Regions from separate parts of the Halomonas sp. HAL1 genome, predicted to be linked through region 3. Evidence: predicted binding sites of a transcription regulator. Region 3 holds the regulator's gene; each other region holds the start of a gene.
The links. The regulator FNR, encoded in region 3, switches genes on or off when oxygen is low (the NO sensors DNR and NnrR bind a similar motif). The targets are predictions, from matches to a motif close to TTGATNTANATCAA.
Positions count from the first base shown of each region.

Region 1: Q3Y66_RS19845 (copper resistance CopC family protein) is a predicted target of FNR. The motif match lies at 3,898-3,911, and genes of this name have one in related genera.
Region 2: Q3Y66_RS11915 (OmpW family protein) is a predicted target of FNR. The motif match lies at 3,895-3,908, and genes of this name have one in related genera.
Region 4: Q3Y66_RS08540 (Hsp20/alpha crystallin family protein) is a predicted target of FNR. The motif match lies at 5,430-5,443, and genes of this name have one in related genera.

Region 1 covers NZ_CP130611.1:1,178-9,040, forward strand. Annotated here, with positions in the region: gene Q3Y66_RS19815 (hypothetical protein) at 1-487, shown strand, start outside; gene Q3Y66_RS19820 (metal-sensing transcriptional repressor) at 547-822, shown strand; gene Q3Y66_RS19825 (MFS transporter) at 857-2,227, shown strand; gene Q3Y66_RS19830 (DUF411 domain-containing protein) at 2,579-3,019, opposite strand; gene Q3Y66_RS19835 (hypothetical protein) at 3,033-3,167, opposite strand; gene Q3Y66_RS19840 (hypothetical protein) at 3,204-3,755, opposite strand; gene Q3Y66_RS19845 (copper resistance CopC family protein) at 4,114-4,485, shown strand; gene Q3Y66_RS19850 (copper resistance D family protein) at 4,489-5,394, shown strand; partial or broken gene Q3Y66_RS19855 (hypothetical protein) at 5,544-6,070, opposite strand; gene Q3Y66_RS19860 (hypothetical protein) at 6,783-7,863, opposite strand, start outside.
Region 2 covers NZ_CP130610.1:2,533,802-2,541,664, reverse strand. Annotated here, with positions in the region: gene rimK (30S ribosomal protein S6--L-glutamate ligase) at 1-886, opposite strand, end outside; gene Q3Y66_RS11930 (RimK/LysX family protein) at 930-1,370, opposite strand; gene Q3Y66_RS11925 (DUF3549 family protein) at 1,407-2,444, opposite strand; gene Q3Y66_RS11920 (YqcC family protein) at 2,757-3,089, shown strand; gene Q3Y66_RS11915 (OmpW family protein) at 3,183-3,806, opposite strand; gene putP (sodium/proline symporter PutP) at 4,076-5,566, opposite strand; gene putA (bifunctional proline dehydrogenase/L-glutamate gamma-semialdehyde dehydrogenase PutA) at 5,761-7,863, opposite strand, start outside.
Region 3 covers NZ_CP130610.1:3,269,839-3,277,701, forward strand. Annotated here, with positions in the region: gene Q3Y66_RS15335 (heavy metal translocating P-type ATPase) at 1-773, shown strand, start outside; gene ccoS (cbb3-type cytochrome oxidase assembly protein CcoS) at 770-1,012, shown strand; gene Q3Y66_RS15345 (sulfite exporter TauE/SafE family protein) at 1,009-1,704, shown strand; gene hemN (oxygen-independent coproporphyrinogen III oxidase) at 1,806-3,245, shown strand; gene fnr (fumarate/nitrate reduction transcriptional regulator Fnr) at 3,349-4,095, shown strand; gene ttcA (tRNA 2-thiocytidine(32) synthetase TtcA) at 4,088-4,999, opposite strand; gene Q3Y66_RS15365 (DNA polymerase III subunit epsilon) at 5,106-5,759, opposite strand; gene Q3Y66_RS15370 (DUF294 nucleotidyltransferase-like domain-containing protein) at 5,765-7,594, opposite strand.
Region 4 covers NZ_CP130610.1:1,820,386-1,828,248, reverse strand. Annotated here, with positions in the region: gene Q3Y66_RS08570 (DUF3750 domain-containing protein) at 1-448, opposite strand, end outside; gene Q3Y66_RS08565 (GGDEF domain-containing protein) at 575-1,576, opposite strand; gene Q3Y66_RS08560 (hypothetical protein) at 1,641-2,066, opposite strand; gene Q3Y66_RS08555 (IS30 family transposase) at 2,470-3,486, opposite strand; gene Q3Y66_RS08550 (DUF1326 domain-containing protein) at 3,542-3,721, shown strand; gene Q3Y66_RS08545 (BON domain-containing protein) at 4,050-4,700, opposite strand; gene Q3Y66_RS08540 (Hsp20/alpha crystallin family protein) at 4,762-5,265, opposite strand; gene Q3Y66_RS08535 (alpha/beta hydrolase) at 5,699-7,426, shown strand.

The DNA.
Region 1 (7,863 bases), on a different replicon from region 3:
CTGCCTCGCGAGGCATGTAAGCCTGCAGATATGTCGAGTCAGGGGGCTGAACCGTCTCTATACCCACTACTCGATATTGGAGCTGCTGACGAATGCCAATGAGTGGCTACTTAGTCTCGCGGTCGATGATTGGCAATCGATTAACGATACTTACGCTGAGCTGCCGAGACTGAGTTTCCCCGTTGCGTTTGTCGCGATCGGGGATGGCGTGATTCGAGCGCTTTGGGATCGACTAGTGGATGCAATTGCCATGGAGGCCGGCAAACCAGTGCCTGTCACCATGGACCAAGCGGATGAAGCCACTCGACACGCCCTACAGCCGGTGGTGAGTCAGTCAGAGTGGCTGAAGATGTGTCAGGCCACCCCGTATTTTGGCGTTAGGCGTCGATTCATGGGGCAATACGTGCTCGAAGCCTTCCCCAATGAAGCCGCAACTCCAAGGGAGAGCCTTCCCGCTCATTTGAAACATACCATCCCGGCTCGTTAGCGCTTCACCATGGCGGAAGGTGCTCTATCTCGCACCCATTAACTACAGAGGAACCCAGCATGACAATGCATACTCACCAGTCACATCCCGATATCGTCAAGCGCCTGAACCGCGCTCGGGGGCACCTTTCGAGTGTGACCCAGATGGTAGAGGATGGACGCCACTGTCTGGACATCGCTCAACAACTCCATGCGGTAGAAAAAGCCATTCAGCAAGCTAAACGCACCTTAGTGCTGGATCACATCGACCACTGCCTAGACGAAGCCCTGGGTACTCAGAATCAAACGCAACGGGCACGGGCTGAAGAGTTCAAGACGATTGCACGCTACCTGTAAGCGCTTTTAGGCACCCCTCATTTGAGGAAGTTCTATGCTCGATGTACTCGCCCACCGCGTCTACCGCCATCTCTTTCTAGCGCAGGTCATTGCACTGATCGGCACTGGCCTGACCACGGTTGCTCTGGCGTTGCTGGCTCACGATCTTGCCGAAGGTCAGGCGGGCGTCGTGCTAGGCACGGCGCTGGCGATCAAGATGGTCGCTTACGTGGGCATTGCCCCTTTGGTCGGCGCTTATGCATCACGCCTGCCTCGGCGCACCTTATTGGTTAGCCTGGACTTGCTGCGTGCAGCCGTGGTTTGCGCACTGCCTTTTGTTACCGAAGTGTGGCAGATCTATGTGCTGATCTTTCTGCTCAATGCTTGTTCAGCTGGCTTTACGCCCGTTTTCCAGGCGATGATCCCTGACATTCTCGAAGACGAAGAGCAGTACACACGAGCATTGTCCCTGTCGCGTCTCGCCTATGATTTAGAGAACCTTCTTAGCCCGATGGCGGCGGCGGCATTGCTGATGGTGATGGGTTTTGATGTCCTGTTTGTAATCAATGCTCTGGCCTTCGTTATCTCTGCCGCCCTGGTTATATCGGTGATCCTGCCTGCGTCTCACCCCCTAGAGGAAGCCCCCGGCGTCTGGCGTCGCGTTACTCATGGTATGCGGATTTACCTGAAGACGCCCCGGTTGCGCGGGCTACTGGCGTTGAACCTGGCTGTTTCAGCCGCCGGGGCCATGCAGATCGTCAACACGGTGGTACTCGTACGCTCGGTGTTGAATTTGGGCGAGAAAGAAGTCGCACTGGCCTTTGCCGCCGCAGGCGGGGGCTCCATGCTAATAGCCTTACTGCTGCCCAAGGTGCTGGAACGGGTGTCCGAGCGGCCAGTCATGCTGCTGGGTGGCGTTATGATGGCACTCAGCCTCTACCTGGGCTGGCTGGGCCCATCGTTTGCGGGGCTTGTCGGGCTATGGTTACTGCTGGGCGCTGGGGCCTCGTTGGTCATGACCCCCACCGGGCGCCTGCTCAAACGTTCATGCCAGCCGGAGGAGCGTCCAGCGCTGTTTGCTGCCCAGTTCTCGTTGTCACACAGCTGTTGGCTAGTCACCTATCCGTTGGCAGGCTGGCTGGGAGTGAACCTGGGACTGACGGGTACGTTCGCTTTGCTGGGAACGGTGGCCCTGGCGGCAACGGGGCTCGCGGCCCTTATCTGGCACGCACATGACCCGATGGCTCTTGAGCACGAGCACGCTGCCCAAAGTCACACCCACCTGCACTACCACGATGAACATCATCAGCACGAACATGAGGGATGGGAGGGGCCGGAACCTCATCGCCATTCCCACCATCATTCCCCAGGCTCACATGGGCACGTCTTTGTTATCGATGACCACCATTCCCATTGGCCATCGTAAAACGAGTAAGGACGCGGGCTTGGGAAATAAACGTGGGATGCGAACTGCCAATCTTACTAACGCGGGTATACAACATGCTCACCTTTTATTAAGGCGTAATATTAATAGGAGGTTTTTGCGCAAAGTAAGCTTTAACAGGCTTGCTAGTGTGGCAATGTGTAGGTGTAAAGAAAACGACGCAATCTTATTTTTAGCTTACCGTAACGAATCGACCCGTAACGCACTAGCAAAGTAAATCCTAAGTTTAATACAGCGCTTTCGTTTTAGTAATGTATGACTTGAATGCGCCTGCTGTACTACAAGAGTCCGTTAGAACGGCGTGCAGACAGCAGGCGAGCTTTTATCACCCTACTAAAGGGTCATAAATGGCTCATCTTCCTGGCCTGTAAACGTGTACACATTGTAAGGGCTTTCTTGTGGCCCCGGCATACCCGGTGTGCCAATGGGCATACCCGCCAAACCGATACCGTCAATATCGGGTTGTTCCTCAAACAGCGCCTGCACGGCTTCCATTGGAACGTGGCCTTCGATCCAATACTCGCCCATCTCAATGGTATGGCATGAACCCAGGCCATAGGGCACGCCTGCCTGCTGCTTAATATCACCCAGCTCTACATCGTCAATAATCGTCACTTCTACGCCGAGCTCTTCAAGATGGCGTGCATAAGCGTCACAGCAGCCGCACTGGGGGTTTTTATACAATGTTGCCTCTGGCGGTAACGCCGCCTGGGCGGAGACCGCCCCAAGCAGCATGGAACCAGAGAGTAAAAGCTTGGTGCTCATATGTTGCATTATTTTCAACTCCTTAGCGTGAACGACTGAAGAGGTACTTGGCCAGCGAAGCGATCGCCAAGCCAATTAATAACAGCATGGCCAGGGGCATCAACCAGCCTAGCCACCCCATTGACCCCATAAAAGCAAAACATTCCGCGTTCATCATGCCATCACTCCTAAAAAAAGAGGCAATCGCCAAGGCTTATTGCGGTCCATGGTGGCTGGGCATGCTTCCTCTCATCTGTTCACGCTGCTCATCGGTCAGTAAGTCCTGCATCTGATTATGCATGCGCACGTTATCAGCCATCATATCGCCATGAAGGTTGGCCATTTGAGCATGCAGCGCCTTTATTTCCTCTGGTTCAGGGCGTTCAGTCTGCATGGTTTGCATCATGTCGTCGCGCAGGTTCATCAATTCGCCCATCCGCTCAAGCTGGGCCGCGCGGTGTTCTTGGCGCATCTCACGCATGGTACTCATCTGCTGCTCGTCGAGCATACCGCCAATGCCGGACATACTCCCCATGCCTTCCATCATTGGACAAGGCATCATCCCGCTTTGCCCTCCCATCATCATTCCTGGGTACATGCCTTCTTGACTGCCCATCATCATGCCCGAACCCATACCGACTTGGCCGTCCATCATATTGCCCTGACCTTGGGCGCCTTGGCTCATACCTTGAGCGAAGATGGCGCTGCTGGGGACACTGAGGCTTGCAGCCAGACCAATGGCAAAGATCATCTTGTGCTTAACCATGATATTTCCTCTTATCATGTTGCTGGTCGAGACATCGCCTTATCCATTAAAAATGGAAGAAGGCGGAGTTAGCTTTCGTTATAAGCCTACAACCTATAGGTGGCCCAAAGGTAAAGGAGAAACCGATCCCAATACCTAAGTGTTGTCACAGATCATTTTTTCCGCCATTTTCAGCCCTGTTTCAGGTTGGCACGTTTTAACACCGACTCATTTCCATGAAGAAAAGCACGACGCCATGCGCCTTGTTCGCCAAACAGGGCAGATGAACGATGTAAGAAGGCTCAGCCGAATCAGTTTTAGCGCCTCCGCGATGAAGTAACGGCATCCATTCAACCCTAAAAATATATAAGGATACGGTATGCAAAAGAAGACGAGTTCGCTCCCTATCATTCACGCTACCTTAGCAACGCTGTTGCTGTCGCTAGCAATCCCAGTGCTGGCCCATGAAGGGGGCGCAAGCACTTCGCCTAAGGATGGCGTCACCATTCAGGATTCCCCAGCAGAGATTGGCATCGAGTTTGGTGGCATGATGCGCATCACCCAGTTTGAAGTGACAGGCCCAAACGGCCCCGTTCCTCTTGATGGTCAGCCAGGCAGTGAACAGGTCGAACGCTACGTCGTGAAGCCCGGTGAAATTCTTTCGGCTGGGGACTACCAGGTGCACTGGCGCGGCCTATCGGATGACGGACACATGATGTCCGACGGTTTTAACTTCTCGGTCGAGCCCTGACCCGTGGCTTGGTGGTTCTCCGTAAATAGCCTCGATGTCTGGACCGTCGCGATGATTCTCGTGGCGGCCGGGATTTACCTTAGCGCCCTAGTCGCGACGGGGGCCGTGTTGTTTCGTCTAGCGTTTCCCCGGCTCCCTGATCACGACCGGAGGCGCGTCGCCCGCATGGGTGTCCTTTCTGCCTGGGCGGGGGTCATCCTGATTCTGTTCCAGTGGTCTTTAGAAGCTGGTTACCTTGGAGGCGGCAATATAGCGGCTGCAACCAACCCAATGTTGCTCGGGATCGTGTTCGATGGCGCGTCCGGGGGTCGACTAATACTGGTGGTAGCTGGTTTGCTGCTGGTCCAGGCGATTCAGCTTAATAACTTAGCGTTCTCGAAAACAGCCAACAGCTTGAGCCTAGTAGGCGTTTTATTGGTGATGCTGGCATTCGTGCAGGTGGGGCATACAGTAAACACCCCACGCCTCGTTCTGGCTGTCTTGCTGATCGTTCACCTGATGGCGGCAGCATTCTGGGTAGCCTCGCTGTGGCCGCTGTTCCACTTAGTGGGGCAACATTACAACCACGGCAATACCGCCCGCATTCTGACCCGTTTCGGGCAACTCGCCATGGGCGGAGTTGGCGTGTTGGTACTGGCGGGCGTCACTTTGGCCACGCTGCTAACAGGCGGTCTCACACCCCTGCTCACCACGGCATATGGACAGTTCTTGATCGGCAAAGTATTGATTGTCGCGGTGCTGCTGTTATTTGCTGCCGCGAACAAGTGGCGGCTTGTACCTGGCTTTGAGAGCGGCGATGCAACAGCCCCACGACGTTTGCAGCGCAGTATTGCGCTGGAGGTGGTGCTGGTCGTGGTTATCCTGCTGATCACGGCGGTGCTGACAAGGGTGACATCACCGAATGGGTGACCGTCAGGACAACCACCTTAGGTAGTTAAGAACCTAGCTTAATAGCTATAAGCAACGCTATCCGGAAGGCAAGGCCGATGCCATCCGCGCGCGACAAGAGATGCACACCCGCCACGTGGCCGTGGTGGTTCGTGGCATCTTGATGTGGTTCAGAAATTGTAGCCCAGACCAATCGTATAAGCCCAGATACCGTCCTCCTGAAACGCATCGGTGGCATCGTCGGTATCGCTGAACAGGAACTGATACTCAGCGCGAGCGAGGAAATAGGCCTTGGGCAGAACATAGTATTTCATACCCGTTTCCCGTCCCGCGAAGGCGCTGTCTTTGACGCCGTCTCCATAGATACCACCGAGGCTAGCACCGACGAAGCGCCGCGCACGACCATCAAGGAACTGATGGGTTAGGTAACCACGGGTTGAGCCGTTCCAGAAACCATCTGTGACGCCCGCCTTCGCCTTCGACATCGGCGTAATTGACGCTTTGCCGAACACCGGCAACCATGTTATCCCTCAGATACCAACCAAGATCAACAGTCTCACGCCGAAGTTTCCGCTATTAAAATTCCGATCGTTACTGCCAGTTCCAGAGATCGAAAACTCACGGACACCCGTGGGCCGTACTCTGAGTTTTGGGCGGATGCTGCCCTAGGCAGAACAGCGAGAAGACAAAAAGCCATTGCTGCAGTGTTGACTCTATTCATGAGGAGACCCTTCCTGACATTATTAGGATTGTATTTCCATAATGCACTATTCGTTATCTAGCGCGGATAGTAACGCGACCGATACCTTGGCGATCAAACGACACGGACCCGCACCATCATGTTCAGGGTCTGACATCACACGATCTGTGCGTTAGCACACACGTATATGATGGAATCTGAAAAACTGGCTACCGGATTGAGGATATGTGCTTCACCACAGCCGATCGACTCACCATCGGCATTATGCTCGGCTACATCGTATCCGGACTGATCATTCTTAGGCATCAGTTCCCGGCTGCCTTGCTAGCAACGGTTCTTTACTGATCATTTATTAGTTCTGGTCGACCGGTCGATTCCACCGCCTCGACTGGGTCAGCGACGCGACATGGTTTCTATATGAAGGCCATCGCTCGGCTAGGTGGCTATCTATATCGCTCCAGAGATACCCCTTTAAGGGCAGCCTTCATTGACGAGGTTTCATCCGCGTAGCTGATAATATTGTAAGTTTCCAGGCTTTAAATCCAAACGCAGGAAAAACTTGCGCGCAATTGAAAGGTTGCTGGGAGCAATTTCCGAATAACTAATCGCGGGCCGAAGTGAGGCGATCGCCTTGCAAGATGAGTTCCACGCCCTATCACGATAATCGCATAAGTTGTGGGACAAACTCTTTAGATCATATTTTTGATAACTAATCTTTCATGAGAAGCACAGGTGCGAACCCCCCACCTGGCGTACGGAAATTGGTCGTCTGTCCTCGATAAAGTCTCGCTGCGGCCATTAACAGTGTGCCGCGATAGGTATACAGTCTAACGTCGACCTTGAGATTTTTACGCTGTCCATCGACCAGAACGAGGCGTTCGGAGGGAGGCACATGGGCCTGGGCAATATAGTCGCTTTCCAAGATTTGGCTGAATGTTTTTTTGGTGAGTTTACTTCCCCGGTACACTCCCTTACTTCCGTGGCCTGCGACAGGTTTGAAGAACCACTGCCGTCGCTGTTGCCAAAGGGTATCAGCATTATCAGCGCTGACCTGTAAGGTACGGGGAATACAAGAGCGAAGTAATTCGGCATTTTGAGCGCTCAACCCCCAAGCCATAAGCGTCGCGGGATCTGATAACACAGCCAAGTTGCGTTTGTCCGCGAACAATGCGTGTGCATGGGGATTTGGGGTTATGACTGCGCCTCCGTCCAACCAGGCAGAGTGTAAGGCGGAGTTTCCGGGTGCTTCGAGCCCAAAATCCACTAAGCGATTGTAAACCATATCTACTCGCTTACCGCCGCTGTATAGCATGCCTGACTCATACCGAAGGTCGCCAGGCGAGAGGATGAGAGCATCAATGCCATGACGCCGTAATAACTGCTGGGCAAGTTTGAATTCAGGATAGAGGTATTGCCCCATAGGCTGATCATCAACGATAGCTATCCTCTCCAGACGTCCATTGCCACGCTGGGCACGCCATTCGCTCTCGAACTGGGCTATCACTTTAGCCTCGAAGTCGGCAGACCCGGCCGCACTTTTAGCATCACCACAACACTGCAGTTGGGCCCGTACCAGGATCGCGTTAAGAAATGCACCTCCGGCATTGGTATTGATTTCGATGAGGCGAGGCCCGTCCTCGCCGAGATGGAAATCATAGCCCATGAAGACACCTACTGGGCCGGGGTTTAACTGTGCACTTTGCGGGGCCCAAGACAGTACTTGTCGCTGATAGTCGGGAAGAGCGGCGGCGTTTTCTATGGCCTGAACAGTGGCCCTCATCTGCTCCAGA
Region 2 (7,863 bases), 740 kb from region 3:
CTTTACGAGCTGGAGCGGCATTTCTTTCAATGTGTTCAATGATCATGCCCGCAATATCCTTGCCGGTGGCGTTCTCAATGCCCTGCAAACCAGGCGAAGAGTTAACCTCCATAATCACCGGACCGTGATTTGAGCGTAGCAAGTCGACACCGGCAACGCGCAGGCCCATGGCCTTGGCTGCACGAATCGCCGTTGAACGCTCTTCAGGAGTGATCCGGATCACGCTGGCGGAGCCTCCGCGGTGTAGGTTCGAGCGGAATTCACCATCCGCCGCCTGACGTTTCATCGAAGCCACGACTTTATCGCCGATCACTAAGCAGCGAATATCAGCGCCGCGTGCTTCCTTAATGTACTCCTGAACCATAATATTGGCTTTCATACCCATGAAGGCCTGAATCACTGATTCCGCCGCCTGGTTCGTTTCCGCTAACACCACGCCAATTCCCTGGGTGCCTTCAAGCAGCTTAATCACCAGCGGGGCGCCTTTGACCATGGTGATCAAGTCAGGAATATCGTCTGGAGAGTGCGCAAAGCCGGTAATCGGTAGCCCCAGCCCTTTGCGTGACAATAGCTGAAGTGAGCGTAGTTTGTCCCGCGAGCGAGTAATAGACACGTTATCGTTGATAACGTAGGTGCCCATCATCTCGAACTGGCGTAACAGCGCGCACCCATAAAAGGTCACCGACGCACCAATGCGGGGGATGACCGCATCAAAGTGCTCAATTTCTTGACCTTTATAGTGAATCGAAGGGTGGTGGGAAGTAATGCTCATATAGCAGCGCAGCGTGTCCACCACACGAGCGGTATGCCCACGCTGCTCTGCAGCTTCAACCAGGCGGCGTGTAGAGTACAAATTACGGTTGCGCGATAGCAGAGCGATATGCATGTAGGAGACTCCGAGTCTAAATAAAGGTGGCTAATAAAAGGGGTTAAGGCTCACCGTGCAAAAATGCCGCACCGGGTGCAATTAGCAGGCGGCGCATGGCGCGGCGTCCTAATAGCATTGGGTGGCGCATATTGCTGCGGTCAGTCAGGGTCAGTTCAACCGGAAAATTCAAATCGCCCATTTGCATTGGGGTACGTATTACATAGCGCCACTCGCTATGTCCGTTTGAGCTGGTGACTCGGCGTCGATCATGTAAATGTAGATTGTAGCGATGGGCGGGTGTTGTTGGCCCAGCGCTGTGGGTAATAAAACTTACCCATAGTTGACCATGTTCATCTTCATGTGTCTCTATCTCTTCTGCATGCAGGGCGGAAGTACGCGCACCAGTGTCCGCTTTACAGCATAGGTGAAGCCCTAGCTCAGGTAGCGTCACCATTTCACGGCGTCCAATGACCGCCTTGGCCTGATAGGGTAATTCCTTCACGGCTCACTCCTTGCAATTAAAAATGACAACATCAAATCAAGCCTTTCTCTGCGACATCATCATGCTCAAACGGTGTTGAATAGAAGAACCTTCGGGCGCGTCACGCATGGCCATCATGACCGGTAAGCGTAGCCGTGGGATGAGTGCAAGATCACGCACTACCGCGGCAAAATCAGTACGCTCATCTTCCGCCAAACGCTGTAGAAAAAGAGGTAAGCGCTCAGCGTCTTCAAGATACACCCAGCCACGCCCGGCAATGGCAGCCAGCACATCCGGCCCACAAACTGTGGTTTCTTTAAGTAAGGCGGAGTACCAATTACCCACCGCTGATGCATCCGTATTACCCACAGCGCGCAGACAAGCACACAACGTTTCAATGTCGCCCGCTTGTGCGGCGGCTTCGCCGCGACGTTGCAGCGCGGCGACTAATGCATGTGGCAATGGCTGGTGCTCTAAACAGTAGCACACGGAGTTAATAACGGCGGTAGGTAGGTCAGGCAGTCTCAGCGCTAACGTGTCGGCATCGGGCGACTCCATACGAACGACGTAATCGGCAATTCCCTGTAATCCTAATGCCTGCCAATCAATCGCCTGCTGGCCGCTCAAGTAATCCTCAACCGGCTCAAAATGTTGGCTGGCAGGTAGCCCTACGTCATAAGTTGCACGGGCAATGAGCATCGCTTGAAAGGTAATGCTGGGCGTAAAGGCGAGGGGATTATCCTTCATTAAGTGGTCCACGTCCGCTGTTTCTTCACGTCCCACCTGAGAAACAGCTCGACCTAATGTTTCCAGCAGACGATTTAAAAACGCATCACGCTGAGCTGGGGCAAGTATCCCCTCTTCATCGAGTGGCAGAGCTAAAAACCAAATGGCAGGTTCGGGCATATCCCCCAAACGGAATAGAATGGCTAAACGTGCTTGGCCTTGCCAAGGTTCTGGCCACGCCAGTTCGCCACGCTCAAAGGCGGCGAGGGACTCCCGTGGGCAGGCGACCACATGGCGGCCCATATGGTAAAGGGAAACCTCTGCGCCGCTGCGGGTAAAAAACTCATCAAGGGTTTGAATCGGTTGCATGACATCCTTCCGCGTTGCAAGCCTGCACTCTACCTTGATGATGGGTCACTGTCAGCCGCAGAGGCGGATAAATACCGACCAATGGGGATGCCTTACATGACAGTGTGGTTAAAAAGTAAACAACTGTGCGAAAGCCCCATGAGAGCAAGCGCTGCGACACCTTTCCATAGTTTATCCACAGGCTCATGCAGGTTTTCTGTGAGTTTATGGATCACTCTTCACAAGTGGCCACGATTGGCAAGCAGCCAGCCAAATGGGGATAATGGTAATAAGATACGATTTTCATTTTACGAGGTAGTTACAAACGACGTTATGAGTACTTTTCAACCGCTACAGACAGCACTCCTAGAACTTGAAGCCGCGATGAAAGCCGCCGATCTATGGCGTATGCCGACACCTGACGCTGATGCATTCGCCAGCCAGCAGCCGTTTTGCATTGATACAATGTCGCTGCCTCAATGGGTGCGCTTTGTATTCATTGCTCGCTTAAACGCCTTGATTGAGGCCCGTGCCGCCATGCCCGCCAAGTGTGAGGTGGCCCCCGCTGTAGCCGCTTATTTACAGCAAGAGAAAACACCTGCCCATCATCAACTGCTTGTTGTACGTGCTGTAGAAAAAGTCGACCAGTTAGTTACTGAAAGCTGAACGGTATTTAAAGATTGAAGCGATTTAACAGACAAAGCCTGCCGCAAGGCAGGCTTTGTAAATTACATCTGTCATAACGCTTTTGAAGGCGGCTTAGAAGCGGTAGCTGAGGCCAGCCATTACCACTACTGGGTCGATCTCAACAGTGCCCGCCTCTGCGCCGCCCACTTTGGCATCGGAATCGATATCGATGTACCACGCCGCAGCATTTAACGCCCAATGTTCATCAATCAGCAGATCGACACCTACTTGACCCGCTGCGCCCCAGGAGTCGTCAAGCTCCAATGACGCGCCGATATCGGTTTTTTCGTCTGAAAAACGGGTGTAGTTAATACCTGCGCCTACATAAGGCTGAACACGGGCCTCGGTACCCCCTAACGGGTAGTACTGTAGTGTGAGGGTAGGTGGCAAGTGCTTGGTAGAGCCATCAGTCACGCCTTCCACCTGCAGGTCGTGTTTGAAGGGTAGTGCGGCCAGCAGCTCGACGCCCATCTTGTCATGGAAGCGATAGCCTAGCGTGAAGGCAAAATTCGTCTCCGCATCGACATTAACATCGGCGCCTAATATCTCACCGTTATTGCTTGTCGGGTCCACTTTCGCAACACCCACGCGGGTAAAAAAGTCACCCGCGCCATAGGCGAATACCTGGCTGCTGGTCATCAAAGCCGCAGCGGCAATACTGGAAACGAGTAGGGTGGAAAGGGGGGCTTTACGCATGAGTTGACTCCTAGTGGCATTGCTAAGCGACTATGGATAAGCCGCTTCATGATGTTTAAGAGTCTAATAAAGAGGTGGTCACTGGTTATTGATCTAGGGCAAGGGTTGGCTGTCTTAACGCCAGATTCGTTATTCAAAACATGAACGGCAGGCATAAAAAGGCCACCCGAAGGTGGCCCGTTCACATACAGCGCAGAAGGGCTGTAATGTAGCGACCTTCCTGTTGTCGATATATCTGACACGCAAAGGTCTCATGAACAACTTATTGGTTAGCGAGTGATGTGCTGATATTCACCCGCATCGGCCGTCATACTGCTCACTACCAGGATGGCAATAAAGGAAGCGATGAAGCCGGGAATGATCTCATACACGCCGGGACCTCCCATAAACTCACCGTTCCAGCCCAATGCAATCCAGATCATGACGGTAGCGGCACCCACTACCATGCCAGCGATAGCGCCAGCACCGTTCGTGCGTGACCACATCAGCGACAAGATAATCAGCGGACCAAACGCGGCACCAAAGCCTGCCCAGGCATTACTGACTAGCCCAAGCACCTGTGAATCCGGGTCTGACGCGATAACGGCCGCCACCAAGCCAACCAGTACGACACTGATCCGGCCTACGCCCACACACTCTTTATCGGTCGCTTCTTTACGAAAGAACAGGCGATAGAAGTCCTCAGTCAGTGATGAAGAGGCCACCAGCAGTTGGCTGGAAATGGTACTCATGACCGCCGCCAGCAGAGCAGCATAGAGGAAGCCAGTGATCAGCGGATGGAACAGCAGCTCGGCTAGGATAATAAAGATCGTTTCCGGATCTTCTACGTCCATGCCATTACGGACCGCGTAGGCACGGCCAAACACGCCCAGAGAGACTGCGCCAATCAGCGAGATGGCCATCCAGCTCATGCCGATATTGCGGGCAATAGGTACATCCTTCAGCGTTCGGATAGCCATGAAGCGCACGATGATATGTGGTTGGCCGAAATAACCCAGGCCCCAGGTAACGGCAGAGAGCCAGCCGATAAAGGTCAATCCTTCTGTCCATGAAAGTAGCGTGGGATCGACCTCATTGAGTGTCTGTGACGCTTGGGTGAAACCACCGCCACCTTCGCCAAACAGGACCACCGCCGGCATGATCACCAAGGCCAGCATCATGATGCAGCCTTGCACGAAGTCCGTCATGCTCACGGCCAGGAAACCGCCGACCACGGTATAGACCAGTACCACACCCAGCGTAATGATGATGCCCGTAGCGTAATCGCTCAGGCCACCAATGTTGATGACGCCAGCAAAGGCGCTTTCGAACAGCTTACCGCCTGCCACTAAGCCTGACGCCGTGTATACCGCGAAAAAGATAACGATGACGATGGCGGAGACCGTTCTCAGCGACATTGATCGAGTGGGGAACCGGTTGGCCAAGAAGGCTGGAATCGTAATCGCATTGCCATAGTGCACCGTCTGTTCACGCAAGCGCGGTGCCACCAGCACCCAGTTAAAGAAGGCACCCACGAACAGGCCGATACCGATCCAGGCTGAGCCCAAGCCGGATACGAACATCGCCCCAGGTAACCCCAGCAGCAACCACCCGCTCATGTCTGAAGCGCCAGCCGACAGGGCCGCCACCTTTGGGCTAAGGGTGCGGCCACCTAGCATGTAATCTTCAGAGGTGGATGTGGATTTGCGCATAGCATAAAGGCCGATGCCAATCATGAGCGCAAAGTAAGCAAAAAGGCTGATCCAAACGCCAATAGCCATAAAAAAGTCTCCTGTTTCTTAGTTATTAAGTCGGACGTAGCGCCGACAGGTTAGTGCGCTTACCGAGAAGAATGGGTTGTGGCGCAGTCTTGTTGTTGTTAATGGCTGTTATTCCCTTTTCCTGTTCACTTGACGTACCCCAGCAAACGTCAGGCTGGGGTGGGGTCGGAGAATTGGTGGGTGTGATGAGCGGCTCACTCATCACCCAGCGCCAGTAGTGACGCGTTCCCGCCTAAGGCAGCGGTGTTATTAGTAATCGTTTTTTCAGTTACAAAGCGCTGCAGGTAGTGAAGACCGCCGGCTTTTGGCCCTGTGCCAGAAAGCCCTTGACCACCAAACGGTTGAACACCCACCACAGCCCCAATGATATTACGGTTGATGTACACATTGCCTACGCGCATTTTCTGCGCTATTTCAGCGGCGAATGATTCGTTACGGCTATGTACGCCAAATGTCAGGCCGTAATTGCGACCGTTAATGTCATTGATAACTTTATCAAGCTCGCTGGCTTTGTAACGCACGATATGCAGTATGGGCCCGAACTGCTCGCGCGTGAGTGAATCGATGCTATCAATCGTGAAGGCGACAGGCGCCACGAACGTGCCATCTTGAGTATGCTCAGCAGCCATCGGTGTTTCGGCGACCAGGCGATTTTCGGCTTTGAGTTTTTCGATGTGCTCCATTAAGCCTTTACGCGCCTCTTCATCGATTACCGGCCCCACATCAGTGCCTAAATCGCGAGGGTCGCCAATGCGCAGTTCATTCATCGCGCCTTTGAGGATTTCAATGACCCGGTCGGCAACATCGTCTTGTAGATACAGTACCCGCAGCGCCGAGCAGCGCTGCCCAGCGCTTTGAAAGGCCGACTGAATCACATCTACTACTACCTGTTCAGGCAGAGCAGTAGAATCGACAATCATGGCGTTCATGCCGCCGGTTTCCGCAATCAGGGTGGCTAGCGGGGCATTTTCTCGTGCCGCCAAAGCGCGGTTGATAATTTGTGCGGTGTCGGTGCCACCTGTGAAGACTACCCCGGTGATCCGCGGGTCGGAGGTCAGTACGCTACCTACAGTGGGGCCGTCACCGGGCAGTAGTTGGACGACATCACGGGGCATGCCCGCTTCGTGGAGTAGCTCAATAACACGATGCGCGACGATAGACGTCTGTTCCGCCGGTTTGGCCAGTACCGTGTTACCTGCTACCGCCGCTGCGACAATTTGGCCGCAGAAGATCGCGACAGGGAAGTTCCAGGGGCTGATGGCTGCGAACACGCCCTTGCCACCCATAAATAAGCGGTTGGATTCGCCAGTGGGGCCAGGGAGCTCGATAACTTGGCCGAAGTCCTCTTCAGCGCGCATGGCGTAGAAACGGCAGAAGTCGACGGCTTCTCTAATTTCATCGACGCCATCGGTAAGCAGTTTACCGCCTTCACGCGAGCACAATGCCATTAGCTCTGGCATATGCTCTTCCATCAAATCCCCCAAGCGACGGACAATAGCCGCCCGTTCGGCCACCGGGGTGGCGTCCCAACGAGGGAAAGCGTCCCAGGCAGCATCCAGCGCCTGGGTGGCCTGCTCTTTGCTCGTCCACTGAACGCTACCGACGGTTTTTTGGCGGTCGTATGGGCTGGTAACGCTATGTGTATTGGCGGCGTCGTCCGCGACATCAAAAGCGAGCAGCGGCTTCGTTGGGTATTGCTGATCCATAAACGCAGCCATCTTCTCCATGAGCGGATAGTAGTGGCTGCGTATATTCAGATTCACCCCACGTGAATTGCGCCGCTTGGGCCCGTAAATGTCTTTGGGTAACGGAATGTTCATATTGGCCAGGTGTTTCTGCTGGCGCAGAGTTTCAATCGGGTGCTGACACAGCCACTCGACCGGTACGTCAGGATCAACCAACTGGTGAACAAACGAGGAGTTGGCACCATTTTCAAGCAGGCGCCGCACTAAGTAGGGCAGCAGGTCTTTATGCGCACCCACCGGGGCGTAAATACGGCAGTAGGTACCTTTCGGGGCACGCTCAAGAGCAGCGTCATAAAGCGCTTCACCCATGCCATGCAGACGCTGAAACTCAAAAGGACGGCTATCGCGATTAGCAAATTCTAAAATAGTCGTCACAGTGTGGGCATTGTGGGTAGCAAACTGCGGAAAAATACGCCCATTGGTGTCGCTAGAGAGCAGGAACTGCGCGCAGGCGAGATAGGCTACATCGGTACCCGCTTTACGTGTAAATACAGGGTAGCCGTCGACCCCAAGCTGCTGGGACTCTTTAATTTCGGTATCCCAATAAGCGCC
Region 3 (7,863 bases):
TTCGGGATGCAACGCTTCAGGCAAAAGATATTCATAGCCATACCGGTCAAGGACTAGAGGGCACGCTAAACGGCGCGCGCTGGAAGCTGGGCAAACCAGAATTTTCCACTGGAGAACCCATTTCGGCACCCGCCAGGGGGCAATGGCTGCTGCTGAGCGAAAACGGCGAACCCCGCGCCTGGTTTGGTCTTCATGATGGCATTCGTGATGACGCTGCTGCCACGATCAAAGCCCTACAGGCCCAGGGGCTAACCGTGGAGCTGCTCTCCGGTGATACCGTCGATGCTGTGGAGAGCCTGGCCAACCAACTCAACATAACGACGTGGCACGCAGGCACCAGCCCAGAAGGCAAACTGGCCCGGATGAAAGAGCTTCAAGCCGCTGGCGAAACCGTGGTGATGATTGGTGACGGCATCAACGACGTGCCGGTGTTAGCCGGTGCTGATGTGGCAATTGCCATGAACGGTGCGACGGACTTAGCCCGCACCCGCGCCGACGCGGTGCTGCTCAGCCCACGCCTGATGCGGATTTTTGAGGCTATCGAGATTTCCTGCGCGACCCGGCGTATCATGCGCCAGAACATGATCTGGTCAGTATGCTACAACTTTTCGGCGCTGCCGCTGGCGGCCATGGGGCTGGTGCCACCCTGGATGGCGGCCATTGGTATGTCGCTCAGCTCGCTAGTGGTGGTGGGTAACGCGCTGCGGCTGTCACGCTGGCGTACGACGCCGCCCGCCTCTTCGCCAAGCGCTTCAACACCGGTAACCGCATGACGATTCTGTATCTACTCATTCCGCTTTCACTTATTCTGCTGGGCCTCGCCGTCTGGGCATTCTTTTGGGCGGTGAAAAATGATCAGTTCGACGACTTGGAAGGCCCGGCGCACCGCATTTTGTTTGATGAAGATGAGAACGACCTAACCCCTGAACAGCGTCAACAACTTCAGCGCGCTAAGCAAAAGCCGACTATCCCCGCCGAAAACTCAACCGACGACCAAGAGCCCCGGCCATGAATCCAACCGGCCTTGACCTGCCGCCACTGCTGGCGGCGTTCGTGTTTGGTTTGATGGGCGGCGCCCATTGCATTGGCATGTGTGGTGGCATTATGAGCGCGCTCACTTTTGCAGTCCCCCCCAGCATGCGCCATCCGGCGCGTATGGGAGGCTTGCTGCTCAGCTATAATGCAGGTCGTATTACTAGCTATATGAGCGCAGGCGCACTGGTAGCTCTACTAGGCACACTGTTTTCCCTCTCAGCCACGGCGCGAATGCTGCTACAAGTGTTTGCGGCGCTGATGCTGATCCTGATGGCGCTGTATATCGCCAACTGGTGGAAAGGGCTGCTGAAAGTGGAAGCGGTAGGCCGCCGCCTATGGCGCTTCATCGAGCCGGTAGGGCGACGTTTAATGCCAGTAGTTCATTTACCCCAAGCCTTTGCGCTGGGGGCGATATGGGGCTGGCTGCCCTGTGGGCTGGTCTACTCCATGCTGGCTTGGAGCTTAGCGATTGCCGACCCGCTCCAGGGCGCACTGTTGATGGGTGCGTTTGGGCTGGGCACGCTGCCTGCGCTGCTGGCCACCGGGCTTGCCGCGCGCCAGTTAAGCCACCTGATTCGTCACCCGGCAACGCGCAGCGTGGCCGCGCTGACGATCATTGCTTTTGCGCTGTGGCAGCTGTGGACACTCACAGCACACAACCTGCATTAACATGACATGGCTCAATATTTATATCGGCGCCGCGCGTTAGGCTGGCTCTGGCTTTGAAAAAACAGCCTTTAAAACGCCCCTTTTAACGCCGGAGCCACTTCATGCCCGTTCATGCCCCCGCGGCTTCTTCTACGATGACTTCAACCATGGCCGGGGCAGCACCGGAGCAGAAAAAGTGGGATGAAGCCTTGCTGCGCCGTTACGATACCAGCGGCCCGCGCTATACGTCTTACCCCACGGCGTTGTCGTTTCACGACCAATTTACCCCGAGCGATTTGACTCAGGCGTTAGAGCGCAGCAATGCCAGCCACCGTCCTCTTTCGCTGTATGTGCATATCCCCTTCTGCCGCAAGATTTGTTTTTACTGCGCGTGTAATAAAATCGCCACCAAGAACACCGCCCTGGCCGAGCCGTACCTATCCCGGCTTGACCGTGAAATGGTGCTGACCGCTCGCCACCTGGATACCACACGACCGGTGAAGCAGTTGCACTGGGGTGGCGGAACACCGACGTTTCTTAACTTGAACCAGATGGGCGACTTGATTGATCGTCTGGACGCGCGCTTTGGTCTCTCGTCCGCGTCTGATCGCGATTACGCGATTGAAATCGACCCACGCGAAGCGGACGTATTTACGCTGCGCCACCTGCAATCGCTCGGTTTCAATCGCATCAGTTTAGGCGTGCAGGACTTAAGCCCGCTGGTGCAGAAAGCCATTAACCGTATTCAGCCAAGAGTACTCACCGAGACGCTGATGGATGAAGCGCACCGGCTGGGCTTTCATTCGCTCAATCTCGATTTAATATACGGCTTGCCCTTTCAGACTGAAAAAAGCTTTGCAGACACCCTGCGCCAAGTGATCGAGTTAAATCCAGCACGGCTTTCTGTGTTTAACTACGCCCACATGCCCGAGCGCTTTGCCCCCCAGCGGCGGATAAATGTCGATGACCTGCCGGGCAGCGAAGAGAAGCTGGCGATTCTGCGTACCACGATAGAGATGCTCACCGCGGCCGGTTATGTGCACATCGGTATGGACCACTTTGCTCGTCCTGATGACAGCTTGGCGATCGCCCAGCGCGAAGGCTCGCTACAGCGCAACTTCCAAGGCTACTCCAGCCACGCCCAGTGCGACTTAATCGGGCTTGGCGTGTCGGCAATTTCTCGCGTCGATGATGTCTATGCACAGAACCCTAGCGATCTGGCCCGCTATGAAGCAGCGCTGGATCAGGGCCAGCTGGCAACCGTTCGCGGGCTGCGCTTAAGTAACGATGACCTGATACGCCGGGACGTCATTGAGCGACTAATGTGTGATATGCGCATTGATCTGGCCGCCATCGGTCAACGCTGGAAAATTGATGCCCCGCATTACTTTGCGCAAGCGCTTGAGCACTTACAGGGCGCCGAGCGAGATGGCCTGCTGACGCGCAGCGGCGACCAGCTTAGCGCGACGCCTATGGGCCGACTGCTAATTCGTCACTTAGCCATGGCGTTTGATGCTCACCTACCGCAGCACTCAGGCACGCACTACTCAAAGATTGTGTAAACAAGCTATCGCTAACGAAATGAAGCTTCCATAATAAAGGAAGCCTACCTCAGCCCAGCGTGAGAATTACCTGACACCCAAGACGCTACGCAAGGAGCTACGCATGTTGGAACCCATGAGCCGCCGACGCTCGCTACTCCATGAAGCTCGCTGCCAAACCTGCAGCTTGAGCTCACTGTGCCTGCCGCTTGCCCTTGAGATAGACGATGTGGGGCAGTTCGATGCCATTATTCGACGCCGTGCGCCGCTGAAAAAAGGCGAGCCACTATTTCGCCAAGGCGACAGCTTTACCAGCGTTTATGCGGTCCGCTCAGGCAGTTTGAAACAGGTCACCTCAGAGGGAAACGGCAGCGAGCAACTGACCAATTTCTACCTCCCGAGCGAGCTAGTGGGGTTGGACGGGATTGATGAGGAGCACTACCCAGGAAGTGTAATTGCCCTGGAAACGACCACCGTTTGCGAGATTCCCTTTGATCGCTTGGACTCACTCTCAGAGGAGTTGCCCGAACTGCGTGGCCAACTGTATCGCAGCATGAGCAAAGAGTTACGCGATGACCGGCGCATGATGCGCCTGCTGTCACGTAAAACTGCCGACCAGCGGCTAGCGAGCTTTTTAATAACACTTTCGGATCGTTTTCGTCGCCGTGGCTACTCGCCCTACAGTTTCCGCCTTTCCATGCCCAGGGCCGATATCGGCAACTATTTGGGTTTAGCGGTGGAAACCGTCAGCCGTATTTTAAGCCGCTTTCAGCAGCAGAGCGTAGTGGCGGTGTCCGGGCGAGAGGTCAATATTCTTGATATGCAGCGCTTAATCACCCTCGCCGAAGAGGAGCAGCAAACGGTTAACTGACGTTAAATGCCTGAATGCGCCCGGCCAATAGCTCTGCCTGTTTGGCTTCTAGCCCTTCAAAATCAAACAGGCTGCGATCCGCCAGCTGGGAAGGCGCAATATTAGTTACCGCCTTAAACATGCTTTCCAGACGGCCGGGGAATTTTTTGTCCCACTCAGCGAGCATCTCTTTGACGACCTGGCGCTGCATATTGGGCTGCGAACCGCATAGATTGCAGGGAATAATCGGAAATTCCATCAGCCGTGAAAACTCGGCAATATCCGCCTCTTTGCAGTAAGCCAGCGGCCGAATGACGATATTTTTACCATCATCAGAAAGCAGCTTAGGCGGCATCGCTTTTAAGTTGCCGCCAAAGAACATATTGAGAAACAGCGTTTCAAGGATATCTTCGCGGTGGTGGCCCAGGGCGATTTTATTGGCGCCAATCTCTTCAGCAAACCCGTACAGCGAACCGCGGCGCAGACGTGAACAGAGCGCACAAGTCGTTTTACCTTCTGGCGTTTTTTCTTTCACCACCGAATAAGTATCACGCTCGACAATGTGATATTCCACGCCCTGCTTATCCAGATACGCAGGCAGCACGTGCTCGGGAAAACCGGGCTGTTTTTGATCCAGATTGACCGCCACCAGTGAGAAATTGACCGGCGCATTGCGCTGCAAATTGCGCAAAATCTCCAGCATCGTATAGCTGTCTTTGCCGCCGGAGAGACAGACCATCACACGGTCGCCTTCATTGATCATCTGGTAATCAATAATCGCATTGCCTACTTCTCGGCGCAGGCGCTTTTGCAGCTTGTTAAATTCACGTTTCTGCTTAGCATCGGCCAGCTCTGGCGAGTCTTGCTCAACATCAGCGAGGGCGGCTCCGAGGGAAGCAGGGTCAAAATGATCAAGAGATTGCATGGTATAAGCACTGCCGAGGGTGGAAGGCATTCAAGAAAAAAGTGACTGCTATTCTAACAACACTCACCGCCCTGACCCAACTACTCGTATGCAGAGCTGCTTATCACTAAGCAGCCTCCGCCATAATGCGCTGCAGGCGCATATAGAGCAGCGCACTGGAAGTGGCCTCGCCTAACACACCCTGCATCCCCATCGCGGGTACTTGCCAGCACGCCAGCGCTTGGGCAAAGCTACTCCGCGCCTCTATCTCCGGGTGCAAGCGCCGCAGCTGGCGCTGGTGCAGCTTTTCCACGTCGACCTGGGCATTGGGCAGCGCGAAATCCAACCGCTTTCTCAGCAACGCATTTAACGCTCCAATCCGCTTGTCTAACTGCCAACCGACAATAGGACGATTGCCAATAAACTCTACTAACGCATTTAAATTGTCGCGGTTTGGCGCCGCCACCTCCCCCGCCTGGCTCAGCAGGTGGTGGCGACGCAGCGATGCATTGCTAGCCTGCCCCGGTGCGCCTAACGTCAGCACAAAAGCACGGCTGGTACGCACCTGCTGTTGGCTAAGCACCACGGCGGCCAAACTGATCACAGGTGACGTCGGCGTTGGCGTTGATGTGCAGGCAAGCGCTACTAGTTCTTCGCCCATATAGGGCTGAAAGAGCCAGGCATAGGGAGAATCAGCACAGCGCCGCCGGTCGCTTTCGCGGCGCAATAAGGTGCGCAAGGAGCCGCTAAAAAGTGCCACGTGTCGATCTAACAGCCGCATTCCGCTCACGAATACTCCAGATGATAACGATGGGAAAGCCGCTGCTTAAAGTCTTTGACGATATGCAAAGCTTCACGTAATAAGTCGCGTTCTAGCGAAGAGAGGCTTTGCACCACGACACGATTGGTGCGGTTCGCCTCTTGCGATGTGCTACTTGCCTCTAGGGCCGTGAGCTGCTGTTTGAGACGCAGCTCGGAAAACAGCGCCAGCGCTTCGCCCAGGTCGTCGGCGAACCGGCGATCCAAGCGGCCATCGGCGGCCAGCGCGTCTAAACGATCCAGTGTTGAGGTCGCTTTGATCCGTCGCTCAAGCGCCATGGTGCGAACGCCATGAACAATGGGAAAAATGCCACCTTTCTTGATATCGATACCGTGCTGAGGCTTTTTCAGCGAGCCAAACAGCGTCAGCGGTGTGGAAAAGCGTAGCGCCGTGCGCGCAAAGTACGAAAGCAACAGCTCATCACGAGAACAGCGTTCAAATAGCTCTTCTCGTACGCTCTCAAGCAGACCGGGGTTACCGGCCACAGCATGAGCATCAAGCATAATCGCCAGCTTCATCAGGCTGTCGCCATCCCGCTCGCTTGCCCATTTGGCAATGTTGCTCTTCCACTGTGACACCGTGGCCACCCACTCAGGGTTCGAGACCATAATATTGCCGGGGCACGGCGGGTAGCCAAGCTGGATTAGGGTATCGGTGAGCGTTTGCATGTGGCTCATAAGATCCGGCCACTGCGCGTCGTCGGCGAGAATCAAGCCATTATCTTGATCGGTTTTTAGTATTTGTTCGCCGCGCCCTTCGCTACCCATCACCATCATGCAGCTCTGTTCGCGGTACTTCTCAGCAATAGTGAATTCCCATGCCTTGCTCATGATACGGCCATTCAGCGCGGCGAGTAGATCCATCGCAAAACGTAGCTTTACGCCTTGTGCCATCAGCGCCTTCACCAGCTCCGGTGTGCGCTGGCTGGCCGCCGACAGTGCTTCCAAACTGCCCGCCTGTTCGACTTGTAGACTCACCACGTAGCTGCGACTGGAGAAATAGCTAAGTACGTCGGTGAGTTCGACGACGCCTTTGAGAACGTTTTGCTCAAGCACCACTACCCGCGTCACTTTATGCCGCGTCATCAGTACCAGCACTTCAAACAAGTATTGATCCGGCGCGACGGTGACTAGATTAAAATGGGCGATCTCATCAAGCGGCGATGACACTGCGCTACCACCCAATACCAACCCATTGAGCAGGTCGGTTTTCGTCACCATGCCTAGCTTGCCTTGAGTCTCTACTAGCAGGCTGTCGGCGTGGCTGTCGTTGAGCTGCTTCACAGCGCTGGCAATATCCGTAGCCGCCGCCATTAACAGCGGCGCACGCATGCATTCGCTTACCTTGGCCAACATAAAACCCGCCATGGTGACGCCACCTTCGGCACGCTTTTCAGTCAGTAAGCGCGCTTTATGCGTTAGCGATTGGCGAAAGAAGTTACTGAAATCCGGGTAATGACGGCAAAGCTGCTGAAACAACGCTTTGGGCAGTAGGTAACACAAGCACTCCTGCTCGGCCTTAAAACGATAGCGGCTTTTACCATTGAGAATGCTGATCGCGCCAAATAGGTCCCCGGCCGTGTAATGACCAATACGCGAGGTAGACGAGGGCAGCGTGGGGTCGATTTCTGCCACTTCACCTTTATGTATCAGGTAAACAAACTCTCCCGCCTGCCCGGTCTCTAGGATTATTTCGTCGCGGTCAAAATACGCAAGATCAATGCCACGGCGAATGTGGTCACGACCTTCATCGTCAAGAAGCGTGAACGGCAGTTGGGATAGATCCACATCGACCATTGTGCATGACCTCATTCAACTAAAGGCGAACTAGAAAATAAAGTAAATAAGCACTCCGCCCGACATTGATCAACATCAAAGGAGCCTTTCCAACGCTTCAAAAACGGTAATCGATTATTATGTGAAGGTGGTGGTACGGGTATAAAGGATTCACTTCCCAACTAGCAAGTATAACGTCGTTATACCTTTAGCTATCACGCTAAGGTCGAAGCGACTTTTGATACACGACCAAAGTCTCAACACCTACTAATCACGATTAGCCTTAAAAT
Region 4 (7,863 bases), 1.4 Mb from region 3:
AAAGGTCGGCTTGAGGGTAGTCAGCAGCAGCGGATTCTATCTTGGGTATTAATTGTGCAGCCGCGCCACCGCGGTAATCAGCCAGCAGCGTGGGCGGGTTACCAAACCAGGCGCGATCAGGGGTATCAATAGAAGAGACTACCGTAGGGCGACGCCAGCTCAACACTTGGTGCAGCCGGTAGCTATCAGCATTCTCTGCTTTCGTCGCAATCCAGATATGTTCGCCAAACGCCCCGCGCCAATTATAGGCGCGGGCAGAATAGACCTGCACCACGGCTTCGGAGATCGCTGCTGGGTCTGGGGCGATCCCAGCAGAGGTGCGATCCAACGATGACCAATGCCCTTCTGTTACCACTTGATTACTTGCCAATATCCATACAGGCCCTACTAGCAGCAGCGCTAAAAGCACTACGAGAGTAAGCAGCCATCGCAGCAGCATTTTTTTCATCGAGCTATCCAAAGCTAAGAGATAACTGTAGTACCGCGATAGCTAGCTGGACGCAAGCGTATATTGAAGACATGAGGTAGGCGTTAATCAAGGAAGCTAAATATAGTAGCCACTAAACGCCAGCCATCAAGATATAAGGGTAAGGGAAGCGCTTTCTATTCGGTTACGACCATTTCGCTTAGCGCTCAATAATAAATGATCCGCGCGGTTGATCACATCATCAATCGTTTGGTCATTACGCTCTAGCGTGGCGAGGCCAATGCTGATAAATAGCTCAGCTCCCTGCAGTGTACTTCTCAACCGCTCGGCAATTACGCGGGCTCCATGGAGATCGGTTTCGGGCAACACGATGATGAATTCATCACCGCCATAGCGCCCGACCAAATCGCAGTTACGAACCGTCGCTCGTATTGCGCGAGTCACCGTTTGCAACGCCTGATCTCCAGCGGCGTGGCCCTTTTCATCGTTGATTGACTTAAAGTGATCAATATCCAGCATTAACAGGCCGAGTGATAACCCATAACGGTAAACTCGCTTGAACTCAGTCGTCGCTAACTCAAGAAGATGACGGCGGTTAAACGCTTCAGTGAGCCAATCATGAGTCGCTAAGTAGCTTAATTGCTGATTAACGGCCGTCAATTCATCGGTACGCTCCATCACCCGACGCTCTATTTCTAGTTCGGAATAATGAGCCACCTTCGAACGGCTGTAAGTGTTTGGGTTATTGACGATGCAGAGCAAATGAGTAATTACTCCTTGAAGAGTACTAATAGGTTTGAGTAGGATCTGGCAGTCGGTCTGATGATATTCCCCATCAATGTATCCACCCGCCATTTCGTAACGAACCGGCACTCCGTCTGCTACACAGTGACCACAATTTGCAATGAGCTCATCACATAACGATTCAGGAAATATATGGGATAGATGCTCCCCCACGTATATCTTTTTGCTGCTTAACATAGCTTGCTGAGTGGGGTTGACTGCCTCGACGACAAAATTACCCGGCTCTTCAAAACGAATAATTATCATTGATGCAGGAAAAAAATCCCAAAGGAACTTCAACATTGAGTCGGCATCATCACCAAAATAATCTTGAAAACCAGGTTTGTTCCGTATTGGCATGATCATAGACACGCACTCCCACCATGAGTGTAGTGGCAAATAAACAGCTATCTGTTTTATAAGGCACAGCTTATGAAGCACAACCCAGCGCATAGAGAGCGTTCTTCCATTGCTCACGACACTCTTTTACGACGTGATACTCACTATATTTCTGAGCTACAAAGGTAGATAACAGTTGCTGTAACTCAGGAATCGCGTTGGTTTCCGATAGCCTGCTAAAGAATGTATGCGACGTTTCAGCCGCCTCTTCAGCGTCAAGAAGAACCTGCCTACCCATAGTTTCATCCAACACGAAAAAATGCCTGCTATTTTTATTTAAAAAGGACATTTCTCTTAGCTGGCTAATAGTTGAAGGAAGAACTAACTCCATCTGCTTTGCCACTTCCTGCAAGTTAAAAATCCTATGTTCGCACTCCATACCAATGGCGCTCATCAAACGGCTAACGGGGGGATCAAAGGGCAGAAAGCAAAGTGCCAACCCACGATAGCGATACAACTCACGTGTCTCTTGCGAGTAAGCTAAGGTTATTTGATCCTGAGGCAGGGGACTAAGTACTGCTAAGCTAACCATTGGCAAAGCCCTCTAAGGGTATAAAACATCTCAAGGCCGGGAGGATTTCAAAAAATTATCTTAGAGCGGAACAAAGCTCAGTTACTATGATATATGTTAGCTTTTCAGCCAGTAATAAAAAGTTAACGTAAATTAAATAAATCAAAATCACCATGAACATTAAATAAATAAAAAAATTTACAAACCATAATTTATATAAGGTATTTTTATAAATAAAAATAGTAAGAAAACCATCATTACGCTTAACTTAATTAATAAAAAAGCATTAGCCGTAAATATTTTTCATTAATTAATAATGGGTGGATGCAGTCTCTGAGTGCAACGCTACTTAATGAATGGCTGGTGGGCTTTCTTGGTGTTTCGCCAATATTTCGCCCAGCACTTCAACTGGGCACCTGAAGTCAAAGCGCTTTCGAGGCCGCATATTCAGCTGTAATGCAATGGCATCAAGTTCCTCTTGGGTGTGGTGCGACAGATCCGTCCCTTTCGGTAAATACTGCCGTATCAAGCCATTGATGTTTTCATTGCTACCGCGTTGCCATGGGCTGTGAGGGTCACAAAAGTAGATTGCAACACCCGTTGCTTGGGTAATCTGTGCATGCTTAGCCATTTCTCGGCCTTGGTCATACGTCATGCTCTTGCGTGCGGCTAGTGGCATTCGGTTGAGTGCTGCGCTAAATCCCTCAACAGCTGAGGTCGCTGTGGCGTCATGTAATTTGGCGAGGATGACGTAGCCACTGCTGAGTTCAACTAACGTGCCGACGGCAGAGGCATTGTTCTTACCTTTGATTAAATCGCCCTCCCAGTGGCCTGGCATTTCGCGCTTCTCTATCTCCGGTGGACGAAGGTGAATGCTCACCATGTCGGGTATTTGGCCACGGCGATCGACCTGACCACGGCGAGGCTTACGGGTCGATTTGCCTTGGCGCAGGCAGTGAATCAACTCTTTCTTAAGCTGGCCCACAGGCAAGGCGTAAATGGCGTTGTAGACCGTCTCACGGCAGACGTAAGCATCTTCAAAACTGGGCGTCATCATGCGTTTGAGCTTGCCTGCTATTTGTTCTGGAGACAAGCGGTTGCGAAGCATATGAATGACCAGCTCAAAGCGTTCACTCCCCAACAGCAGCTTACGTTTTGGGCGACAAACCATGCGTCGAGCGCAGCGGTGCGTCTGCGCACTATGAGCACAGTAGGCACCTGACTGAGTTTGGTTGCGCCGTACTTCACGGCTGAGGGTAGACGGAGAACGCCTCAACATGTGAGCAATCTGGCGGAGACTCATGCCTTGCCTGAGGCTTACCTGTATGGTGGCACGTTCTTCGATGCTGAGTTCTGAATAGGACATAAATCCAACACCTTACTAAAATTCTTAGGTGTTGCACTCAGTTTCTGCGGCCAAGATGATAAATTTAAAGCTTATAGTTGATGACGGCCTCTCAACGCAGACGATAGCCTGCGCCTGTCAGCGTCTTAGCTGGCACATTACCCAAGGTCAGTTCGAGGCGGTGGATCTTGGCGATAGGAAGGTGGTCATCACCCTTCATTCCCCCGGCCCTATGGTTGAAGGCACTATCTGCTAGCTAATAAATTATTTTGGCCTTCACCGACGCTACCATACGATAGCTGGGTCGATTATGAAGTGGGGCTACGGCAAGCGCCACGACAAAATCCTTCTGACGTAGCCATCTCGTCGATAAATAACTCCGGGATAAATCCACATAGGGGGCGGGAGGTGTCTCGCCCGGTGGCAGGTAGGCTGGGGCCGGTTCACCCAGCGTCTCAAACGAGCGGATATAGTGATAGAGAACATCAATTCAACAAAAAACGGCAGACAAAAGATAGAGTCATCGAACCCTTCTAGCGATTCGATGACCATTCTACGTTTTGAAATTTTATTACTTATCGCCTTCAAACCCTTATATCATCTATTACCTTCCATACGCCGGGCGAACTCCATGCAGAATGGTGTATTAAGTCTTTTTCCGCGATGCTGTGTGCCTTGCCACTTAGTATTACGTCGTGATCGTGCACCTCGACTTTGATCGCATTGGCATCCTGGATAGCTCTACGTTTAAGTGAGGCCTCAATATCGGCCTTGACAGCAGCAGCGGTAGGCTTAGGTTTGAGAACGATTTGGTTACTCACACCCGTAACCCCTGTCAAGTAGCGTATGGAACTAGCAGCCAAACGCCGTTGATACTCCCAGGGGACTTCGCCGGTTAGCGTCACCCAACCGTCTTCAACCATTACCTTTAATGGGTCATTTGGAATGTATATATTCCACTCCAGCGTATTTTTAACCGCACGAGCAATATCCGCATCAGTGCGCTTGTTATTCCCAGGCAATTTTACATCCATTTCAACGGCAACGCCTTTAACACCGCTAACTCGCTGCGCTGCCATTTCTGCATGCCACTTCTCTGCATAACTATCTACATGGCCTGCTAATGTCACAATGCCGTCGTTAACCTCTACCCCAATATTCGAAGCACGAACAGTGGGTTCATACTCGAGTTCGGCAAGCACATCTTTCTGAATTTGACTATCTGACTTTGGCATCCTTAGTACTCCTTCAGTTTTGCAAGCAAATCTTCTTATTACGTAGAAATACTCACTCTACCTACTTGATTTCAAGCTTGCGCCGTAAAGCCTGTTTGGCTTTTGGCATGGTGATTGTCAATATGCCGTCTTTAAATTTAGCTTCAGCATGTTTAGTATCCACTTCTACTGGCAAGGCAATCGTCCGAGAAAAGGCACCTTGCCAAATTTCTGAATGGTAATACTCATCCTGTTTTTCCTGGGTTTCTCCAGAACGCTGGCCTTTCAACATCACGGCGTGTTCGGTTATTTCCAGGTCTATTTCTTTCCGGTCAACCCCTGGCATCTCAGCGCGCACTTCGATTTCTATGTCTCGATCAATGATGTCAACTTTAGGGTTATGTTGACCGAAAAAACCTAGCCGTTCTTTTATTAAGTCTTCCTTGAAAAAGGGCTTCATCCAGCTGCGCTCGAAGAAACCCTCTATCATACGATCAAACTCTTCCAGCGGGCTTAAAGAGCGCTTACTGGAAAGTGAGTCCGTATCTTTTTCCGCCATTACAGGCTTGCTGATTGCTTTTTCCATGACACTACTCCTATGTATTTCTTTTACTTAAGAAAAGGGCTAAATTGCATTTTTATCCTTCTTTTTCTCAATGGCTACATTACAAGCCATGGTATATTTATAGCGCAAACATTTTTATTTAGAAGGTGACACATGTAATCAAAAAGCACTAATACGCAAAAAACTTGATCCAGAGCAATTAAAACCAGCTTCACCCCAACTCACCTATAAAATGGTAGTAAAATTATTGTGTAGCAGCCAATTTGAACTCATATTAAACCTATCAATAGAACTCATATCACAATAATTTTTCGTTATTGCTTTTGTTATATATACGGACAGCTTAAAGTACAGTGGCATCAGCGTCACTTGGCACTCGAGTAAAGTGAACCAGTAAAGGTAAGTAAGTGTTATTGTTAGATAAACTAACGCTCAGTTTCTAGGGTTAATAACAATGCTTTATGATGAGACACAATACCAACATTTGGACAGGCTGGTACGAGCATCACTGGCAGGGCTAACACTCGGCATTTCTCCTACATCGGCCATGCTGACTTACTTGGACTGGCTATCAAGCCTCCAGACTTCTCCTGGAACTCAAGCTCATCTAGTACAAAAAGCAATGAAGAAACAGCTACGCTTGCTGTCTTGGGCCAGCCATTCGGCCTTCGACCCCAATGCCACAGCTTGTATTGATCCCCTGCCCCAGGATCGTCGTTTTCGTGACCCTGCCTGGCGTTACTTCCCCTATAATCTGCTTTATCAGGGCTTCCTTCTTCAACAGCAGTGGTGGCATAACGCCACCACCGGACTACGCGGCTTATCCCTGCATCACGAGCAGGCAGTAGAATTCGGTGCCCGCCAGTGGCTTGATGTGTTCTCGCCCTCCAATTTTTTACTGACTAATCCCGCGGTGCTCCAAAAAACTGTTGAGAGCGCTGGAGCCAACTTAATACAAGGGCTGCAGCACTACTGTGAAGATATCCAAAACCACTATCTCGGCAAAAGGTCAGCGGGTTCTGAAATGTATGTCGTTGGAGAAAATGTAGCAATTACACCGGGCAAGGTTATCTTTCGCAATCATCTGATCGAGCTAATCCAGTACACCCCTACTACAGAAGAAGTACATGTGATGCCTATACTCATTGTGCCTGCATGGATCATGAAGTATTACATCCTGGATTTGTCCCCCCATAACTCGCTTGTTAAGTACTTAGTCGATCATGGCCATACGGTTTTTATAATTTCCTGGCGCAACCCAACGGCCGAAGATCGCGATATTGGAATGGATGACTATCGGCAACAAGGCATTCTGGCGAGTCTCTATGTCATCGAAAACTTATTTCCTAGTCAGAAAATACATGCGGTAGGCTACTGCCTGGGCGGCACCCTGTTGGCTATTACCGCTTCTGCGATGGCCAGAAATGGAGCCAACCGCTTGGCCTCAATGACACTCTTCGCCGCACAAACGGACTTCCGAGAAGCTGGTGAACTAATGCTTTTTATTGATGAAAAGCAGCTCGCTTTCCTTGAAGACTTAATGTGGGCTCAGGGCATTCTCGATACGAAACAAATGTCAGGGGTATTCCAGATACTGCGCTCCAACGATTTAATCTGGTCCCGGGCCGTGAACGAGTATTTGTTAGGCGCAAGGCAACCCATTAACGACCTTCTCGCCTGGAACACCGATGCAACGCGCATGCCCTACCGTATGCATTCTGAATATTTGCGTACCCTATTTTTAAATAATGACTTAGCCGAAGGACGCTTGCGGGTAGAAGGCCGCCCGGTGGCGCTTAGCGATATACAAATACCTATTTTCTGTGTTGGCACAGAGTGGGACCATGTCGCACCATGGCGATCCACTTATAGATTGCACCTTCTTGCAGATGCACCGGAGATTACTTTTTTGCTCACTAGCGGTGGTCATAACGCGGGTATTATTAGTCCCCCTGAACAATCGCATCGGCATTATCGAATAGCCACCGCCTTTGAAGGTGACTCCTATATTGATCCAGACACGTGGCTGGAGCGTACAGCAATTAAGCCAGGCTCCTGGTGGGGTGCATGGCAATCATGGTTGGCAGCAAGATCAGGCCCCCTTGTCGAGGCACCTCACGTTGGTTCACAAAACTACCCACCTCTCGAAAACGCCCCCGGCAGCTATGTCAGAAAAGCATAGCTCTGTATGGCTAGCTTGATGAAGACGCTATTCATTTTGTGTTCTTTGAGCCTGGCTAGCTAACGAAGCTGAGCGTCGCCCACTAATATATAGTGGAATAAACCCTCCACGATTAGAGAAATAAATAAAACACGCAAAACGATAGGCAACAACTTTTAGCGACTTAAGCAACCAAATAAGTCTTAAGACGTAATCATACAAACCCCATATCCAACCCCTAAAAAAACTTATACACTTACTGCATAGCGCCTCAAATAAACGCTATAAAACAACTTAATAAACTGCAAGATTTTCATATGACTAAATCAACAAGAGAATACTAAAGTTAATATTTTTTATCTATCACCCCATGCAACTGTTAGCAGTAGTAAAGCACAATGCTACCACTCCTTTCAGTGGTGCATTGATGTATTTTAGAATAGCTTCTACCCACTATT